DNA from 2 places in the Streptomyces sp. NPDC107765 genome. Region 2 is predicted to be linked to the other one. Evidence: riboswitches for the same ligand, from Rfam matches in the RefSeq annotation. Region 2 holds a riboswitch; the other holds the start of a gene.
The links. A riboswitch is a leader RNA that binds a small molecule or an ion and turns the genes downstream of it on or off. The one in region 2 is predicted to bind S-adenosylmethionine.
Positions count from the first base shown of each region.

Region 1: linked by a shared signal. The riboswitch ahead of ACZ7MX_RS37450 (aminotransferase class V-fold PLP-dependent enzyme) and the one ahead of ACZ7MX_RS39095 (amino acid ABC transporter permease) in region 2 are both predicted to bind S-adenosylmethionine.

Region 1 is NZ_JBVKBL010000024.1:84,415-91,918, reverse strand. It holds gene ACZ7MX_RS37450 (aminotransferase class V-fold PLP-dependent enzyme) at 707-2,080, opposite strand; SAM riboswitch class IV at 2,273-2,390, opposite strand; gene trpD (anthranilate phosphoribosyltransferase) at 2,483-3,547, opposite strand; gene qcrB (cytochrome bc1 complex cytochrome b subunit) at 3,688-5,325, opposite strand; gene qcrA (cytochrome bc1 complex Rieske iron-sulfur subunit) at 5,322-6,383, opposite strand; gene qcrC (cytochrome bc1 complex diheme cytochrome c subunit) at 6,380-7,189, opposite strand; gene ctaE (aa3-type cytochrome oxidase subunit III) at 7,267-7,504, opposite strand, start outside.
Region 2 is NZ_JBVKBL010000029.1:8,501-16,004, reverse strand. It holds gene ACZ7MX_RS39110 (GNAT family N-acetyltransferase) at 414-1,151, opposite strand; gene ACZ7MX_RS39105 (ABC transporter substrate-binding protein) at 1,289-2,311, opposite strand; gene ACZ7MX_RS39100 (amino acid ABC transporter ATP-binding protein) at 2,365-3,129, opposite strand; gene ACZ7MX_RS39095 (amino acid ABC transporter permease) at 3,192-4,241, opposite strand; SAM riboswitch class IV at 4,589-4,697, opposite strand; gene ACZ7MX_RS39090 (GntR family transcriptional regulator) at 4,908-5,699, shown strand; partial or broken gene ACZ7MX_RS39085 (HoxN/HupN/NixA family nickel/cobalt transporter) at 5,866-6,126, shown strand; gene ACZ7MX_RS39080 (GNAT family N-acetyltransferase) at 6,065-6,943, opposite strand; gene ACZ7MX_RS39075 (GNAT family N-acetyltransferase) at 7,217-7,504, opposite strand, start outside.

The DNA of each region.
Region 1 (7,504 bases), on a different contig from region 2:
CGCTTCGGGGTGCCTCCCACGTACTTGGCCGTCCCGCCGCGGGGCGCTGCGCTTCGCGGTGCCTCCCACGTACTTGGCCGTCCCGCCGCGGGTGTTGTTCGCCGTTGCGCTTTGCGGCGCCCCGCACGTAGCTGACTCTCCCGCCGCGGGTGTTGTTCGCCGTTGCTCCCCCACTGCCTAAAGGGCGTGGGAGGTACCCCCAGCGGCGGGCGTTTGTGTGTCGAGTGCGGTGACAGCCCTCCAGACTTCGTCCTCCGGTCTGTCCCCTCCCGTTGGTGGGAGTTAGGAGGCCGGTGGGGGCGGGCCTCGTTCAGAAAGTGCCTGGCGTCGTGGGGTAGTTGGGAATACCCTCCCCAGCCCGTCGAGTTGAGGCCCTGCAGGGGGCCCTCGCAACCCTTACGGGATCTGTTCGACCGTCCCGTAGGGGTAGCCAGGTCCCCTTGCATGCCTCAACGCCCGCCCCCACGCACCGCATTCCTCTCCCCCAACGGGAGGGGACGGGCCGGAGGGGCCGGTGTTTGGGACGTAAAGCGACAGCAGTCCCAAACACCGGCCCCGGAGGCCCGTCACCGTACCCACCACAACCCCAGCCCGCCGCAGGCGCCACGGCGACCAACTCCCGCGGCGCCGCAGACAACCACGTGCGGGGCGCCGCAAAGCGCAACGGCGACCAGCAACCGCGGCGGGACGGCCAGGTACGTGGGGATCAGGCGTCAGCCGGTACGCAACGGCCGTTCTCCGTGCGGTAGTTCCAGCGGGCGCCGTCGGAGACGAGTTCCCTGACCGCGCGCACGAAGCGGTCGACGTGTTCGTCGGGGGTGCCGGCGCCGAAGGAGACGCGGATGGCGTTGAGGGATCGCTCGCCGGGGGACGCGTCGGGGGCGCCGCACTCGCCGGGGTCCTGCGGGTCGGTGCCCAGCAGGGTGCGGACGAGCGGGTGCGCGCAGAAGAGGCCGTCGCGGACGCCGATGCCGTACTCGGCGGAGAGCGCGGCCGCGAAGTGGGAGCTGTTCCAGCCGTCCACCACGAAGGAGAGCACGCCGACGCGCGGGGCGTCGTCGCCGAAGAGGGACAGGACGCGCACCTCGGGGACCTCGGCCAGCCCCGCGCGGACCCGCGCGATCAGCTCCTGCTCACGGGCGACGAGCGTGTCGAAGCCCGCCTCGGTGAGCGCCTTGCAGGCGGAGGCGATGGCGTAGGCGCCGATGACGTTGGGCGAGCCGGCCTCGTGCCGGGCGGCCGTGGTGTGCCACTCGACGTCGACGCCGCCGTCGGTGCGGCGCGAGACCGTGCGGCTGGCGCCGCCGCCCGCCAGGTACGGATCGGCGTCCTGGAGCCAGTCGGCGCGGCCGGCCAGGACACCGGTGCCGAACGGCGCGTACAGCTTGTGGCCGGAGAAGGCGACCCAGTCGACGTCCAGTTCGGCGAGGTCGACGGGGTGGTGCGGGGCGAGCTGCGCGGCGTCGAGGACGATCCGGGCGCCGTGCGCATGCGCCGCGGCGGCCAGCTCGCGGACCGGCCACAGCTCGCCGGTGACGTTGGAGGCGCCGGTGACGCAGACCAGGGCCGGGCTGTACGGCTCGCGGTCGGCGAGCGCGCGCTCCAGGGTCGCGACGGCCTGCTCCGGGGTGCGCGGGGCGTTGAGGTAGGTGACCGTCAGGTCGGCGCGCTGTTCCCACGGCAGCAGCGACGCGTGGTGCTCGGTCTCGAAGACGAACACCCGGGTGTTCTGCGGGAGTACGGCGGCGAGCAGGTTCAGCGAGTCGGTGGTGGAGCGGGTGAAGACCAGTTGGTCGTCGGTGCGGCAGCCGAGGAAGTCGGCGATCGTGCGGCGGGCGTTCTCGAAGAGGTCGGTGGAGAGCTGCGAGAGGTATCCGGCGCCGCGGTGCACGCTGCCGTAGTAGGGGGCGTAGGCGGCCACGTCGTCCCAGACCCGCTGCAGGGCCGGGGCGCTGGCGGCGTAGTCCAGCGCGGCGTAGTCGACCTCGCCGCCGGTCACGAGGGGGACCAGGACGTCGCGGCCGAGGACCGGCAGCGGGGCACAGACGGAACGGTCGGCGGCAACGGCGGAAACAGACATGGCGAACTCCCGTGAGGCGTAAGCGAATTCGCTGCGGGGCAGAGGCGCGTGCGGCGCTTTCGGGTGTGCCGAAGCGCGCGGCGCGGGGCGCAGCGTGAAAAGGAAAAAGGGTGCGGAAAAGGGGCCGTTGAGCCCTATCGCATTCGCTGATTCACGGAAGTTCTCCCTCGAGGACCAGGATCCCTGGCGAGGGATCCGCGCTTGCCGCAGACCTCGCTGCCTGCGGCCTGGTCATCACCCGGGGCACCCCGCCACGGAAGGAGGGTTGCCGGACAGCGGGCCGGGGCCTGTGTCGCTGTCACTCGTGACCTGCGCAGCATCATGCCACAAGAGCATTTACGCGCAAGGGCTCAGTCCATATGACGGACTGAGCCCTGCGTCACACCCTGCGTCACCGGCCGCTCAGGCGTTGCTGGCGGCCACCCAGCGCTCCAGCGCCCGCTTGGCCGCGCCCGAGTCGATCGACGCGGCGGCCTGCTCGATGCCGAGGCGGATGCGGTCGGCCAGCGGGGCGTCCGACGGCTCCAGCGCGGCGAGCGCGGCCGCGGAGTTCAGCAGCACCGCGTCACGGACCGGGCCGGTCTCGCCGTCCAGCAGCCGGCGGGCGACGTCCGCGTTGTACGAGGCGTCCGCGCCGCGCAGCGCCTCGACGGGGACGAGCGGGATGCCGACGTCGCGGGGGTCGAAGGACTCCTCGCGGACCGTGCCGTCCCGCACGATCCAGACCCGGGAGGTGGCCGTCGTGGTCAGTTCGTCGAGGCCGTCGTCGCCGCGGAAGACGAGGGCGGACGAACCGCGTTCGGCGAGCACGCCGGCCAGGATCGGCGCCATGCGGGCGTCCGCGACGCCGGTCGCCTGGGCCTTCACCCGGGCGGGGTTGGTCAGCGGGCCGAGCACGTTGAACGTGGTGCGGATGCCGAGCTGGCCGCGGGCGTTGGCGACGTGCCGGAGGGAGGGGTGGAACTTCACCGCGAAGCAGAAGGTGATGCCGGCCTCCTGGGCCACCTCGGTGACCCGCTGCGGGGTGAGGTCGAGGTTGACGCCGAGCTTCTCCAGGACGTCGGAGGCGCCGCTGGCGGAGGACGCGGCGCGGTTGCCGTGCTTGACGACCTTGGCTCCGGTGCCGGCCACGACGATCGAGGACATCGTGGAGATGTTGACGGTCTTGGCGCCGTCGCCGCCGGTGCCGACGATGTCGACGCTGGGGCCCGGGACCTCGATCAGCCGGGCGTGCGCGTACATCGTCCGGACCAGGCCGGAGATCTCCGCGACGGTCTCGCCCTTGGCACGCAGGGCCACCGCGAAGCCGGCGATCTGGGCGTCGCTGGCCTCGCCCCGCATGATCCGGTCCATCGCCCAGGCGGTGTCGTCGGCGGTGAGGTCGCGGCCGTCGAGCAGGGCGTTCAGGATGCCCGGCCAGGTGTGGGCCGCCACGCTGTCGCCGCCGACCGGGGTCACAACGTTCATGGTCCACGCTCCTGGTCTGTGTCCTGCTTATGTCGTCACCCTATCGAGAGGGGCGATATGCCGGAGGGCCCCGTCCGACGTGCGGACGGGGCCCTCTGGGTGGCGTACTACCTACGGTGCGCTACGAGGCGCGCAAGGGATCAGTGGTGGCCGTGGCCGCTGGTGATCTCCTTGTACTCCTCGACCGTGGGCTTGGGGATGACGTTGTCCTCGCCGTAGTAGCTCTTGGAGAGCTTGGCGCGGAGCTTCTGCGACCGCTTGATCTTGCGGCGGACGCCGTTCTCGTCGACCTCCGGGCCCAGCTCCAGCGGCTCGGGCTGCTCGTGCTGCGTCAGGAAGTGCAGCTGCTCCTGGTCGAGCGGCTCGTGGACCTCGATGAACTCGCCGTGCGGCAGGCGCTTGATGATGCCGGACTCGCGGCCGTGCAGCACCTTGTCCTTGTCGCGCCGCTGCAGACCCAGGCAGATCCGCTTGGTGGCGATGAAGCCCAGCACCGGCCCGACGAAGAACGCGATCCGGACGAACCAGGTGATCGAGTTGATCGACAGGTGGAAGTGGGTCGCCCACAGGTCGTTGCCGCCACCGATCAGCATCACGAAGTACGCGATCAGCCAGGCCACACCGAAGCCGGTGCGGGTGGGCACGTTGCGCGGGCGGTCCAGGATGTGGTGCTCGCGCTTGTCACCGCGGACCCAGGACTCGACGAACGGGTAGACCGCGATGGCGACCAGGACGAGCGGGAAGAGGAGGATCGGGATCAGCACACCGAAGTTGATGGTGTGGCCCCAGAAGTTCCACTCCCAGCCCGGCATGACACGGACCAGGCCCTCGGCGAAGCCCATGTACCAGTCCGGCTGCGCACCAGTGGAGACCTGGTCCGGCCGGTACGGCCCTATGGCCCACACGGGGTTGATGCTGGCGACCGCGGCGATCACCGAGATCACGCCGAAGACCAGGAAGAAGAAGCCTCCGGCCTTGGCCATGTAGACCGGCAGCAGCGGCATGCCGACGACGTTGGTGTTGGTCTTGCCGGCACCCGGGAACTGCGTGTGCTTGTGGTAGAAGACCAGGATCAGGTGCGCCACCAGCAGGCCGAGCATGATGCCCGGAAGCAGCAGCACGTGCACCGTGAAGAACCGCGGGATGATGTCGTGCCCGGGGAACTCGCCGCCGAAGATGAACATCTGCAGGTACGAACCGACCAGCGGCATCGCCAGGATGACGCCCTCGATGAACCGCACGCCGGTGCCGGAGAGCAGGTCGTCGGGGAGCGAGTAGCCGGTGAAGCCGGTGAACATGCCGAGCACCAGCAGCAGGAAGCCGAACAGCCAGTTGACCTCGCGCGGCTTGCGGAAGGCGCCGGTGAAGAACACCCGCATCATGTGGACCATCATCGCGGCCAGGAAGACCAGCGCCGCCCAGTGGTGGATCTGGCGGATGAGCAGACCACCCCGGACGTCGAAGCTGATGTCCAGCGTCGACTCGAAGGCCTGGGTCATCCGGATCCCCTGCATGGGCACGTAGGACCCGTGGTAGGTCACCTCGGCCATGCTCGGGTGGAAGAACAGCGTCAGGTAGACACCGGTCAGGATGATGATGATGAAGCTGTAGAGCGCGACCTCACCCAGCATGAAGGACCAGTGGTCCGGGAAGATCTTGCGCATGTTGGACTTGGCGAGGCTGTAGATGCCCAGCCGGCCGTCCGCCCAGTCGGCGATCCGCTCGCCCCGCGGCGCCTGGCCGCGGCGCGTGGTGGTCGCGCTTGTTTCGTTACTCATCCGCGCTCCCAGAAGCTCGGGCCGACGGGCTCCTCGAAACCGCTGGCGGCCTCCAGGAAGCCGTCCTTCACCGTGATGTGCAGCTGCGGCAGGGCGTGTCCGGCCGGGCCGAAGATCACCCGACCGCCGTCGGAGAGGTCGAACGTCGACTGGTGGCAGGGGCAGAGCACGTGGTGCGTCTGCTGCTCGTACAGGCTGATCGGGCAACCCACGTGGGTGCAGATCTTCGAGTAGGCCACGATGCCCTCGTGGGACCACGCGAGTTCCTGCTTGTCCTTGATGTTCTGCGGCTGGATCCGCACGAGCATCAGGGCGTCCTTGGCGATCTTCTCGTTGAAGTCCTCCTGGTCCTCCTCCAGGCCCTCGGGCTTGGCGAAGGTCAGGGAGCCGACCGCGATGTCCTCGGGACGCAGCGGGAGGTTGGTGGACTGGTTGACGAGGCGAACGCCCTTCTTCCAGTTCGTCGTGCGCAGCTTCGTCCCGGGCAGCGGCCCGAGGTCACGCAGCAGGACGACACCGGAGAGCGGCACCAGGGCCAGCGCACCGAACATCGTGTTGCGGATCAGCTTGCGGCGGCCGAATCCCGACTCCTCGGCACCCACCTTGAAGTCCGCCAGGACCTTGGCCTTGACCTCGGGGCTGGCCTCGATCGGGTGGCGGTCGTCGGCGACCTCCACGTCCGACATCAGCGTGCGGGCCCAGTGGACCGCGCCGGCGCCGATGCAGAACAGGGCGGCACCCAGCGTCAGGCCGAGCGCGAAGTTCAGCGCGCTGATGTGGCCGATCGGCCAGATGTAGACGATCTTGTCGATCGGGATGGCCACATAGGCGGCGATGAAGGCCACCGTGGCAATCATGGACACCAGGAAGAGCAGGGCGACGGTGCGCTCGGAGCGCTTGGCGGCCCGCTCGTCGATGTCCTGCTTGCGGTGCTCGTGGGCCGGCAGGCCCGGGTCGGCGAACGGGTCGTCCGCCGGGCGCACCGCGCCTTCGTGAGCCTCCCGCTCAACGGGCAGGTTTTCTTCTGGCACGTCTTCGTGTCGTCCAGTCTCGCTCATGACTTCTTGGCCTTCGTAGTCCGGGCTGCGACCCAGATGGCGACCGCGACCAGCGCGCCCAGGCCGAAGATGTAGCCGAAGAGCCCCTCACTGACCGGACCGAGACCGCCGAGGTCGAGGCCACCGGGGCTCTCGGATTCATCGCCGTTGACGGCGCCGAGGTACGCGATGATGTCCTTCTTGTTCTGCTTGCTCAGCGAGCCGTCACCGAAGGAGGGCATGTTCTGCGGGCCGGTTTCCATGGCCTCGTAGATGTGCTTGGGGTCCACGCCCTCGAGCGTCGGTGCGAACTTGCCGTCGGTGAGGGCGCCGCCCTTACCGGTGAAGTTGTGGCACTGCGCGCAGTTGGTGCGGAACAGCTCGCCGCCCTTGGCGATGTCGGCACCCTCGGAGTTGTACTGCGACTTCTCCGGGATGGTGGGGCCGGCACCCAGCGACGCGACGTAGGCCGCCAGCTGCTCGCGCTGGGCGTTGTTGTAGATCGGCCTCTTCCGCGGCACCTGGGCGCCGGGCTGCTGGGCCGGCATGCGGCCGGTGCCGACCTGGAAGTCGACGGCTGCCGCGCCGACACCGACCAGGCTCGGGCCGTCGGACGTGCCCTGACCGCCGGTGCCGTGGCAGCTGGCACAGCCCACGGCGTAGAGCTTCTTGCCCTCCTTGATGGCAAGGGACTGGGCGGTGTCATCGGCCTGAGCCTTGTCCGCCGGCGCGAACGCGGCGTACAGCCCCCCGGTGACCGCCAGCGCGAAGAGTAGGACGACGAGCGCCGCCAGCGGATGGCGCCGTCGTGCGGAGAGCTTTTTCACGGATTACCCCGGTGTCAGGATCTTCTGCGTCGATGCTTTGGCTATGTCTGTCTGATCTGCGGGTCCGGTCGGACCGGTCAGCGGATCAGGTAGATCGTGGCGAAGAGGCCGATCCAGACGACATCGACGAAGTGCCAGTAGTAGGACACGACGATGGCCGCGGTGGCCTGCGTGTGGGTGAACCTCTTGGCCGCGTACGTCCTGCCCAGGACCAGCAGGAAGGCGATCAGACCGCCCGTCACATGCAGTCCGTGGAAGCCGGTGGTCAGGTAGAACACCGAGCCGTACGGGCCGGACGAGAGCGACAGGCCCTCG
Region 2 (7,504 bases):
CTTCCCTGGAGCCCGGAGGCGCACTCGGTCGCTCCAGCAGGTTCAAGCCGCCGCCGACGCGCAGGGTGAAATCGATTGGGACGTCTCGGTTGATTCCACCATCGTGCGGGCTCATCAGCATGCAGCCGACGCTCGCACCGATCCGTCGGCGGAGTGGCCGCAGGGAAACGGAGGTGAAGGAGGTGGCCGTGAAGCCAGCCGGACCCGGGACGGTGATCACGGTGACTCCGGCTTCGTGGCGCCGCAGGGTGCTGCGAAGTATGTCGTCGGACGCAACGGTCGTTGCGGCAACGTTTGCGGCGGCAAGGGCCGTTGAGGATCGGGCGGGGCGTTCCTCGGAGGTGACCATGTCGATTCCCTTCAGCGTCTGGGCGTGGTGGGGCATGGCGTTGTCGGGCACTGCGGCTGCCTGTTCAAGGCGTCGGTGCCGGATGGCGGCCCGGGGTGCGCACCAGCAGGAAGTTCGTACGGCGGCGCAGGGTGAAGCCGATCGACTCGTAGAGGCGGATGGCGGTGGTGTTGCTTGCGTGGGTGTGGAGGAAGGGGGTCTCCCTGCGTTCCCTGATCCCGGCCGCCACCGCCCGGACCAGTCGCGTGGCCAGCCCCTGCCCACGGTGTGCCGGATGGGTGCAAACGGCACTGATCTCCGTCCAGCCCGGCGGATGCACGCGTTCCCCGGCCACCGCGATGAGCCGTCCGCGATGCCGGAGACCGAGGTAGGTGCCGAGTTCGACGGTGCGGGGCAGGAAGGGACCCGGCTTGGTCAGGGCGATCAGGTCCAGGATCTCGGGGATGTCGTCGAGCCCGAGCCGCACCGCTTCGGGGGCGGGTTCGGCGCGTAGCCCGGTGTCGACCAGTTGGACACCCTGCCCTCTTTCCACGATCTCCCATCCATCGGGGACGGCCTGCGCTCCCGTAACGGCGGTGACGGTGTCCGTGCCGACCAGCGCGGTCAGGTCGTCCCAGGCCCCCGGGTCGGCCGGGTCGGCGAGGGCGGTGAAGGGGCACACGTCCAGGGGATAGCGGGCAGCTTGGCCGACGCGGTCGGCGAACCCGGCGTGCGGGCCGGCCAGCGCCGCCCAGACAGCGTTGTCGAGGAGGTGCGGTTCGGACGAGCTGTGGGCAGGGGAAGGGGAGACGCTGGTGGACATGGTGGTGGGAACGCTCCATGGCATCCGTGGAATTCCTGGCGGAGGGCAGGCATGGGGAGGCGGCGCGCCCGGGGACTCCGACATGACGCCGGAGTCCCCGGGCGGTCCCGGGCGGCAGTCGCCCGTGCGAGCGTTGATCAGGAGTTGTCGAGCGGCAGGCCGGGCGGGTTGACCTGGGAGGTCTTGACGGCCTCGTTGGAGAGGTTCCAGGCGGCCAGCCACTTGGCGTACTGGCCGTGCTTGATCAGGTAGTTGATGGCCTCGGAGACCGGCTCGGCCAGCCCGCTGCCCTTCTTCGCCGTCGCGGCGATCAGTCCCTGGAGCTTCGCGCCGGCGCCGGAGTACTTGCCGGCGCTACGGGTCGCGTTGGGGGTGTTCGCCGTGTGGGTGGTGTGGTAGGCGATGCTGGGATTGGGGCCGAAGTGGGCATCGACCTTCCCGCTGTTCAGCGCCAGGTAGACGCTGTTGTTGTCCGGGTAGTACTTGACGGTGAGGTCCTTGTTCTCCTTCTTCAGCTTCGCCTTCCACTCCAGCAGGACCTTCTCCTGGTTGGTGCCCCGGCTCACCGAGACCGTCTTGCCGGCCAGGTTCTTGTAGTCGCCGTCGAAGTTCCAGGCGCTCTTCTTGGGCACCTCGAACCCGAGGTTGTCCTGCCGGTAGGTGGCAAACTCGTACTTCTTCTTGCGTTCCTCGGTGTCGGTGACGTTGGAAAAGGCCGCGTCGACCTTGCCGCTGTCGATGCCGACGAAGAGGTTCTCCCAAGTCGAGTTCTTCAGCTCGGGCTTGAGGCCGAGGACCGCGGCCACCAGTCGACCGAAGTCGGGCTCGGATCCGGTGAGGGTCTTCTGGTCATCCCCCACGTACTGAATCGGCACGGAGCCGGTGGGCAGGGCACCGACGCCGATGACCAGCTTGCCCTTCTTGGCGATCGACTTGGGCAGCTTGGCGCTGATGGACTTGACCTCGGAGACCTTGAGGTCGGTCTCCTTGGCGGCCCCGTTGGAAAGGGCGCCCACGGTGACCGTCCCGGAGGACTTGCCGGAATTGCCGGCCGCTTCGCTGTTGCCTCCGCAGGCGGCGAGGCCGATGGCGAGGGTGGTGACGGCGGTGCCCGCCGTAAGGCCGCGGAGGAGTCTGCTGCGAAGGCTGGGGGTGCGCATGGTGGTCCTTGTTCGGTGAGTGGTTGTGGTGACGTGTTGCGTGTTCGGCGGGGTCAGAGCACCTTGCTCAGGAAGTCCCTGGTCCGCTCGTGTTTCGGGTGGTCCAACACCTCGGTGGGCGGGCCCTGTTCGACGATCCGGCCCTCGTCGAGGAAGACAACCTGGTCGGCGACCTCACGGGCGAAGCCGATCTCGTGGGTGACGATGATGAGGGTGGTGCCGCTGGTGGCCAGGTCCTTGATGACGGCCAGCACCTCGCCGACCAGTTCGGGATCGAGCGCCGAGGTGGGTTCGTCGAAGAGGATGACCCCCGGCCGCAGGGCGAGCGCGCGGGCGATGGCCACTCTCTGCTGCTGGCCACCGGACAGCTGCCGCGGATAGGCGCCGACCTTGTCGGCCAGACCCACCCGGCCGAGCAGCTCGCGGGCCAGCTCCTGGGCCTGGGGCTTGGTCAGCTTCCCCGTGGCAACGGGAGCCGCCGCCACGTTGTCCAGCGCGGTCAGGTGCGGGAAGAGGTTGAAGTTCTGGAAGACAAAGCCGATCCGGCTGCGCTGGGCCAGGATGACCCGTTCGCTCAGCTCCTTGAGCCTCTCACCGTACCGGCGTACGCCGATCGGCTCGCCGTTCACGCTGACGTACCCGACCTCGGGCTTCTCCAGGTGGTTGATCACCCGCAGCAGGGTGGACTTGCCGGACCCGGACGGCCCGAGAATCACGGTGACCTCGCCCGGCCGCACGGTCAACTCGACGCCGTCCAGCACCCGGTGAGCGCCGTACCACTTGTGCACGTCGTGGACCTCAACGGCAGCCGGACGTATCTCGGTGGTGTCGGTGGTCTCATTCAGCTCGGTGGTCTCGATGGTCTTGATGGTCTCGGTGGTCATATCGCCGCCTCCCTCCGGGCTCGGGCCCGCAGATCACGCAGACCCGTCCGCAACTTCTGCAACGGCGTCGGCGGAAGGATGCGCGTCGCGCCCCGGGAGAAGTACCGCTCGACGTAGAACTGGACGATCGAGACCGCACTCGTGAGGATCAGGTACCAGACGGTGGCGACCAGCAGCAGCGGGACGATGTCACCCGGGTAGGTGCTGCCCATGCTCTGCGCGGATCCGAACAGATCGAGCAGGGACACGTAGAAGACGAGCGAGGTGCTCTTGATGAGATTGATCAGGAGATTGACGTAGTTCGGGGTGATGGAGCGCAGTGCCTGCGGAAAGACGATCTTCGTGAACTGGTAGCTCTTCGGCAGACCGAGTGCCGATGCCGCCTCGTGCTGCCCCTGGTCGACCGCGAGGATGCCGCTCCGCACCACCTCGGACGCGTACGCCGCCTCGTTCAGGCTGAGTCCGACGACCGCGACGACGATGTCGGTGGCGAGCCGGGACTCGTCGAAGGTGAAGAACGCAGGCCCGAACGGAACCCCGAGACTCAGCGTCTTGTACAGCGCGCTGAAGTTGTAGAGGAACAGCAGCACCACGATCAGCGGAACCGAACGGAACAGCCATGTATAGGTCCAGCTGACCGCCCGCAGCACCGGGCTCCGGGAGAGCCTGCCCATGGCGACCAGGATGCCGCCGAGCAGACCCAACACGGCGCTGCACGCCGTCACTTCGAGGGTGATGAGCAGACCGTCGAGGATCGTCGGGCGCAGGAACCAGTACTGGAACCGGTCCCACTGATAGAAGGGGTTGGTCACCAGTCCGTGGACGATCTGGGCGACCAGCACCAGCACGATCGCCGTGGCGATCCAGCGGCCTGGTCTGCGCAGCGGCAGGATCCGCTGTGCTGACAGTGGCCGCGGGGCGGTGTCAGCACCCGGCCGTTCGGCCTCGGCGGGTCGTACGGAACGAGGCGCGGAGGAGGGTTTGGGGGTCTCCTCGGCAGGAGGCGCTGAGGCGAGGGATACCGCAGCGCCAGGAGATTGACTCATGGAGGGCTCCAGCGAATTGGGACACCCCGGACCGCAGATACGGCAACGGCACCGCAGAGCCGACAGGACTCTGCGTGACGATGCGCACGGGGCACGCGGAACGGGGGCTGGGCAGGAAGGACGCACACCGCGACAGCGGTGGCATCAGAGATTCAGAAGACCGTCAGCCTTGGCAGAAGACACAGCCGGTACAGGTGCCTGTGCCGGTGCCGGTACACAGCGCGCTGTTGACGCGAAGCAGATCGACCGACCGGTTCGCGCACAGCAACAGGCAGCCACGGCGCCGCCATGCGGCCGTCCCGAAAGCTGCGTACATTGCATCACCGTCACTGTTCCGGCCCCTGGGGGCCTCGCGCTTACCGAATGTCTTCCGGTCCGGTCGTCACCTGGGGCACCCCACCGCGGCGCGAGGGTTGCCGGTCAGCAAGCCAGGGCTTGTCGCTGACGCTCATGACCGATCTGCGGCGTAAGTTAGACAGACCTCGGACATGGTTGTCAAAGCCTGCCCGACCTGTGGGACGAAAAAACGAGTCGGGGTGAACCTGGTGAGATGCCGACGAGTCCCACATGCGCATCCACGCAGGTCACAGCCCCGCCGTGGCGATACGGCATGGCGCAATACTCCGGCAACACACCTGGTCGGCAAACGCGGTTACGGTCCCTGCCATGCCCTCCACACAACGCCTCCGCCAACAGCAGGGTGCCGACCCGACGAGCCCGACCGCGGCCGCCGCGTGGCGTCGGCGGCTGCGCGCGGACCAGGCTCGGCAGCTCGCGGACCTGCTGCGGCAGCAGGTGCTCGGCGGAGCGTTCCCGGACGGGGCACTGCCGCACGAGGCGACCCTGTGTGCCGACTACCGAGCCAGCCGCAACACCGTGCGCCAGGCGCCGGATCTGCTGCGCGCCGAGGGGCTGGTGGAGCGGGTACCGGGGGTGGGCACGGTGGTGGTCGCCGAGAAATACCCGCACGCACTGAACCGTCTGCAGGGCCTGGCCGAGACTCTGCACGAACACGGCAGGGTCAGCAATGAGGTCCGCACCGTCGGGCCGGTCGTGGCCCCCGCCTGTGTGGCAGAGCGGCTGGGCGTGCCGGACGGCAACGAGGTGCTGTACGTGGAGCGGCTGCGACGGCTCGGCGGGCTGCCGCTGTCGCTGGATCTCACATACATCCCCCTGGACATCGGCGTGCGGCTGCTCGGTGCCGACCTGGAGAACACCGACATCTTCCGGCTTCTGGAGGAGCTCACCGGGCAGCCGCTCGGCACCGCCGAGATCACCCTGGAGGCGGTCAACGCCGACGCGCACTCGGCGGCCGTGCTGCAGGCGCCGCGCGGTGCGGCGGTGCTGATGCTGGAGCGGCTGACCCATCTGTCCGATGGCCGGCCCGTCGACCTCGAGTTCATCCGGTTCCGCGGTGACCGCATCACCATGCGGGGGCTGCTGCACCGCTCGCTCTGATACGCCTGATCTGGCGGCATGTGGTTCGGCTGGCCGATTCTTGCCGCCGTCGGCCACGTCCCCGACCTTCGGCCCGCAGCGGAACTACGCACTGCCCGGCGTCGGCTCGTACGCCGGTGCCGCCATCGCCGACGGTGACCTGGCCAAGGTCGGCTGGGTCATCGCCACCGTGGCCGTGATGGTCATCGCCGTCGCCTTCTTCATCGGCACCATCGAGCTGGTCACCGTCCTCCACGACAAACTCGGCCTCAACGACCCACTGACCGGCTGGATCTCCTCCAACCTCGACAATGCCGGCTTCGTCATCGTCGGCCTGTTCGTGGTGGTGTGGGCGGCGGCACTGGCGTACTGGCGCCTGGCCGGCCCTAAAGGTCGAGCTGATGCTGGTGTGTCGTGTGCGTGGGTGCGTAGCCGAGACCGTCGTTGATCTGTCTCATGTGCGTGTTGCTGTCGGCGGTGTCGGTCAGGAGGCCACCGAGGTCCGGATAGTCCCTATGGGCCTGTCGGATCGACTCGGCCTTCATCCATCGGCCGAGGCCGTGTCCACGGTGCTCGGGCAGCACACCGGTGCCGTAGTGCTGGCCGTCACCTGCGCCGTTGCCGGGGATGACGAGTTCGGTGAACCCGGCGATCGAACCGTTGGAGGCGTCGATGGCGACGACGGTGTGCAGGTGGTCGCCTCGCTGTTCGACGGCCTTCGCCGCGGCCCGCACGCGGTCCACGTCCCAGGTCACGGTGCCGTAGTCGGTGTCGTCCATGGGCATGTCGTCCATGGCGCGGCGTGAGGCGGCGAACGTCTGGGCAAGGTCGTCGGGGACAGTTCCCTGCCAGGACATCAGCCGGTAGCCGGGATGCGGACGCTCGATGACCTCGGCGAGGACGGCGGTATCCACGTCAGCCAGCGGCAAGCGGGTGAACCTCAAGGTGAGGACCTTCCGGAAACCGCGCGCTGCCAGGAAGTGGTCGCCGGGCGATCCGGCTTCTGCCTGCGCGACAACGCAGCGTCGGGCGTTGTCCCGGGCGGTGGCCACGGAGATGTTGAGGAGCCGGGAGCCGACGCCCTTGCGGCGCTCCGCGGGATGAACACGAAGGTCGAGCTCGGCCAGGTGCTCTTGTCCGCCATCGAACAGGCGCAGAAAGGCCGTCCCGGCAGGGATGGAATCCGCGTCCGACGCCAACCAGGCAAGACGCCGGCCGTGCGGCCCGTGAGCGGGGTCGGTCAGTGGGGTGATGCGAAGGGACAAGGTGTCTCCGTCGTGAGGAGGTGGCAAAGGTCAGTACGCGAGCTCAACTCCTGGGCACTCCTGCGCATGTGCTCCACACCTCCTCGTCGACAGCGCCGGCCTGCACCAATGCAGGCGGCTGGGTGAACCTAGCTGGCCGATTGGCTCCTGGGCAACGGGTTAACGAAAAGGCGATGCGCGGGTGTGGTCACAGCCACTCGTTGATGGCCGCGACGAGGACGGTCGCCTCGTATCTCGTGGCCATCAACGAGTGGCTGTAGCTGGGCTCTTCAGTCACAAGCGCAGCTCTAGTGTCAGCTCATCGTGCAGTCCGATGCCGTAATCGCCCACCAGCGGGATGGACGGCTTCAAAACCCGGGCCGCATCGACCGCACCCGGTGAGACATCCACGATCCGCATGCCACGCCGCTGATAAAACCGAAGCGCGTCGAGATTGTCGTTGGTGGTGACCAGCCACATCCGTCGGCTGCCGGCCTCTCGGGCTACCTGGGCAGCAGCATCCAGCAGGACGCTGCCCACCCCGATGCGCCGCATCACCGCGTCCAGGGACACTACTTCCAG